One region of the Arthrobacter sp. 05T423 genome, then DNA from elsewhere that is predicted to be linked to it. Evidence: predicted binding sites of a transcription regulator. Region 1 holds the regulator's gene; the other holds the start of a gene.
What was found. The regulator HrcA, encoded in region 1, represses chaperone genes, less so after heat shock. The targets are predictions, from matches to a motif close to TTNGCACTCGNNNNNNNCGAGTGCNAA.

Region 1 (2,387 bases):
GCGGACACGGGACGCGGGCCCGGAGGTGCCGCCGGCGCCGAAGAAGGTGTCAAAGATGTCCTGGAACGCGAAGCCCTGGCCGGCGTAGCCGCCGCCGCCGAAGCCGTTGTCGGTGCCGTTCTCGTTGCCGGTGGTGTCGTAGACCCTGCGCTTCTGCGGATCAGACAGCACCTCGTAGGCGTGGGTGACGGCCTTGAACCGTTCGGCGGCGTCGTCCCCGGGGTTGACGTCCGGGTGAAGCGAGCGGGCCAGCTTGCGGTAGGCCTTTTTGATCTCCTCGCCGGTGGCTTCGGGGGAGACTCCAAGAACGTCGTAGTGGCTACTCAAAGTTCGTATCTCTTCCTGGTTGTATTGCCTGTTGTCAGGGGATGTCCGGGGCGTGCGGTCATGGGCCCAGAATCCTCGAAAGGTAGCGGGCCACCGCTCGTACGGCGGCCATGGTGGTGGGATAGTCCATCCGGGTGGGGCCGAGGATGCCTACCTTGGCGGTGGCGTCGGGACCGTACCCGGTGGCCACCACCGACGCCTCGGCCAGTCCGTCGTAGGGGTTTTCGCGGCCGATGCTGACCGCCACGCCGCGCGGGTCCTGTGCCATGTCGCTCAGGAGCCGCAGCATCACCACCTGTTCCTCGAGGGCCTCAAGGACTGGTCCGATGCTGAGCGGGAAGTCCACGTTGGACCGCGCCAGGTTGGCCGTTCCGGCCAGGACCATGCGGTCTTCCCGGCTGTTGTGGGCCAGGCCTTCCAGCCCCTTGCCGAGGGCCACTGCCGCAGGCCGCTCGGCCGGCGTACAGCCGGCCACGACGGCGGACAGGTGCCGGGGCAGGATGGCCACCGGAGTTCCGGCCACACCGGTCAGGAACCGGGTGCGCAGGGCGCCGAGCGTGTCGTCTGACAGGTCCTGCCCGGCGTCGACGACGCGCTGGTCAACCTTGCCGGAGTCTGCGATCAGCACGATCAGCACCTTCCGCGGCGCCAGCAGCACAAATTCGATGTGCCGGACAACTGCCCGGCTCAGGTGCGGGTACTGCACGACGGCGACCTGGTTGGTCAGCTGGGACAGGAGCCGGGCCGTCCGGTCAAGGACGTCGTCCAGGTCCTCGGACCCCTCGAGCAGGGTCTGGATGGCGCGTTTCTCCGCCGGGGAAAGCGGCTTGACCGCCGAGATCTGGTCGACGAACAGGCGGTAGCCCTTGTCCGTGGGAATCCGGCCGGCACTCGTGTGCGGGGCCGTGATGAGGCCCTCATCCTCCAGTGCCGCCATGTCGTTGCGGATGGTGGCACTGGAAACACCCAGATGATGCCGTTCCACCAGGGCCTTGGAGCCGACAGGCTCGCGGGAATGGACATAGTCCTCCACGATGGCGCGCAGCACCTCAAGCTTTCGTGGTTCGCTCACAGTCCACCTCCTTTTGGCCGTAACCGCTCCGGACATTAATCCTGCCCGTCAACGCTGTGGTTAGCACTCGACGTGCCTAAGTGCTAACAAGTCTAATATGAGACGCCGCGTTGTTAGCATTGATACCGCTCCGGGCGGAATTCCGGGCGCCTGTCCCCCGGCGGCAAGCCCGCAGCCGGAGCGGCTCCTTCCTAGTGCAGAGCGGTGAACGAATGCAGTACCAGACCTGGGGCCCGCAGGATATGGCAGCGCCCGCCAAGAACAGCCTTCCCGAGGTTCCGGTGGAGCGCGGCATGGTGCTCGAGGACGTCCAGTCCGGCTGGGTGGGCGCAGTGACCCGGGTGGAGAAGTCCGGCGGCATGCACGTGGTGGCGCTCGAAGACCGCCGCGGAAAATCCCGGTCCTTCAAGCTTGGCTTCGGGTTCCTCTTGGAGGGGCAGCCGATCCGCCTGATGCCTCCGGCCCCCAAGGCCAAGCCCGCAGGGCAGGGCATCTCCGCACGGACGGCGTCGGGTTCGGTGCGGGTGGAAGGACAGCGCGCCCAGGTGGCCAAGGCCAGCCGGATCTGGGTTGAAGGCAAGCATGATGCCGAGCTGGTGGAAAAAGTCTGGGGCGACGACCTCCGGGTGGAGGGCATCGTCGTCGAACCCCTGCATGGCATTGATGACCTGGCGGGGGCGGTGGCCGCCTTCCGCCCAGGTCCCGGCCGCAGGCTGGGAGTTCTGGTGGACCATCTGGTCCCCGATTCCAAGGAGTCCAGGATCGCCGACGCCGTGATGGCCTCCCCCGGCGCCGCCGGAAACGTGCTGATCGTCGGCCACCCCTATGTGGATGTGTGGCAGGCGATCCGGCCGTCGGTGCTGGGCATTCCGGCGTGGCCGGTGGTGCCGCGCGGCACGGATTGGAAAACCGGCATCCTCACCTCCTTCGGTTGGCCGCACGCGACCAAGGAGGACGTTGGCCTCGGCTGGCAGAAACTCCTAGGCGC
Region 2 (2,387 bases), on a different contig from region 1:
CCGAGGGAACATTCATACGGTAAATGCTTCCGGCAGCGGCCCCGCCGCCTGCCGCTGCGATAAAGGAAGACACCCATGCCAACAGGGACCACGCCGTCGAAGGACGGGATCCGTTCGCGGCACCGGCAAATCCGGGCCACCATGACGCCAGCGGACGTGGCCGAAGCCGGTGAACGCATCGCCGTCCACGGCCTGTCGTGGGCCCAGACGCTCACCGCGGGCAGGCCGGCAACGTTCACCTCCTACCTCGGGGTGGGATTCGAGCCGCCGACCCTTCCTCTGCTGCACGCATTGCATGGGGCTGGCCACCGGGTGCTGCTGCCGGTCTGCGAACCGGACCGCCAGCTGAGCTGGGTCTACTGGACCCCGGACACCGAGTTAGTCCGCAGCAGGTACGCCCCCATCCAGGAACCCGCCGGCGAGCGGCGCGGCATGGAGGCCGTCCGCGCCGTGGCAGGCCTGTTCATGCCTGCCACGGCGGTGGACATGAGCGGCAACAGGATCGGACAGGGCGGCGGCTATTACGACAAGTTCCTGGCGGCAGCCGCCGCCGGCGGACTGGAGCCGCCGAGGGCTGCCGTGATTTACGACGCCGAACTCCTGCCAGCGCAGTCCATCCCGGCCGAAAGCTTCGACCGGCCGGTGGACGCGGCACTCACTCCCTCAGGGCTGGTACCCTTCGGGTGACCTCGGCCGGGCGGGGTGCTAGAATTGGCACTCAGGCCCTGCGACTGCTAATGGAGTCATTTCCGCCACGGATATCCGGCTAGGAAAATCCGGGAAATGAAGCCAGGCAGCACGGGACCTGTCGTTTGTCCAAGAGGAGGATCTACAGTGCCCACGTATGCCTATGCCTGCAAGGATTGCAGCCATGCCTTCGACATCGTGCAGTCTTTCACCGACAGCACTCTGACGTCCTGCCCCGAATGCCAGGGCACGCTCCGCAAGAAGTTCAACAGCGTGGGCGTGGTCTTCAAGGGCTCGGGCTTCTACCGGACTGATTCGCGCGATACCAAGGGAAGCACCGTCTCCCCCGCTGCGTCCGCTCCGGCTGCGCCCGCCGCCGCCCCATCGGCTGCCCCGGCCTCCGCAGCCGCCAGCTAGAGGCCTCGCCGCGGCCCCTGCCGCACCGCAGCTAACGCCGCCTTCAGTCGGCGCTGCCTTCAACTAACACCGCCTTCAGCAAATGGAGTCCGGCCGGGATTGCCCGGCCGGGCTCTTTTGTTTTCTCCGGGTTCTTGGTTCGCTGCGCTGCAGGGCCTCAAGTGTCCGTTCACGCTTTGCTCGGCAGGCATCGTTGAGCTGAGGGGCAGCTTTTCCACATACGGCTTCCGGGGCCTGTCGCGGGCCGACGGATGGCCCGTAGCGTGGCGGCATGCCAGCCACCGGAATTTTTCCCGCAAGTGCATCCCGCCCGGCCGTCCGACCCGGACGCCGCAACTCACTGCCCGGTCCAGCCGCCCGCCCGCGCCGGCGGCGCTTCGCCGGATGGGTGAACCGTAACCGGCGTCTTGCCGTGGCGCTCCTCCTCTGTGCGGCCGCGGGGATCGCGGTCCACCAACTGACTCCTGCCCCTGCCCAGACCGTGAGCGTCCTGGCCGCCGCCCGTGACCTTCCCGCCGGAGCCAGCCTGAACGGCAGCGATGTCACACCCGTGAGAGTTCCCCCTGCCATGGTGCCGGACGGAACCTTCACTGAAAGCTCCGGCGTGGACGGCAAGCAGTTGGCCGCGCCGCTCCGCAAGGGCCAGCTCCTCACGGACACCCAACTGGTGGGGCCCGGTCTGCTGGCGGGAGCACCGCCCGGATCTGCTGCGGTGCCACTCCGGATGGCGGACCCGTCCTCCATCCAGCTGGTCTCCCCCGGGCAACTCGTGAACGTGGTTCTGACAAGCGGCAACGGCTATGACCAGGCATCAGCCTCGAAAATACTCGCCAAGTCGGTGCCTGTCCTCTGGACCTCCGGCCAGGAGGGCCAGGGCGGTCAATGGCTAGCTGCCGGGGATTCCGACGGTCTGCTGGTAGTGGCCGCCACCCCTGGCCAGGCCGGTGCGCTGGCGGGCGCATCAACCCAGGGAAAGCTGTTTTTCGTCCTGGTGGGATCCGGTGCCCGCTGAACCGGCCGTCAAGACCGGCGGCTCCCCGCGAAGCAGCAGTTCTTTTGCCCGGCCGCTTAACCCCAGTGCGGCGGCTTCTGCTCTTTCAGCCACGCGTCGTGGTCGTTACCGGATTCCGCGTCGCCCCAGGTGCGCGGATCGTCCTCGGCTGCCCTCTTGGGGACGACGCCCGTCCGATGCTGCCCGTCGGATTTTTCGCGCTGCGTCTTTGCTGACTTCGCCGCGTCGGGGGCCTGCTGGTCCTCGGGCTCCGTACCGTCTTTGCGCTCCA

Region 2: the regulator HrcA is predicted to act here: its motif matches at 712-738, upstream of AC1DFE_RS00640 (FmdB family zinc ribbon protein).

What each region holds. Positions count from the first base shown of each region.
Region 1 covers NZ_JBFTLC010000007.1:132,396-134,782, reverse strand. Annotated here, with positions in the region: gene dnaJ (molecular chaperone DnaJ) at 1-327, opposite strand, end outside; gene hrcA (heat-inducible transcriptional repressor HrcA) at 386-1,399, opposite strand; gene AC1DFE_RS08270 (DUF3097 domain-containing protein) at 1,612-2,387, shown strand, end outside.
Region 2 covers NZ_JBFTLC010000001.1:127,832-130,218, reverse strand. Annotated here, with positions in the region: gene AC1DFE_RS00645 (5-formyltetrahydrofolate cyclo-ligase) at 76-687, shown strand; gene AC1DFE_RS00640 (FmdB family zinc ribbon protein) at 835-1,104, shown strand; gene cpaB (Flp pilus assembly protein CpaB) at 1,493-2,116, shown strand; gene AC1DFE_RS00630 (hypothetical protein) at 2,173-2,387, opposite strand, start outside.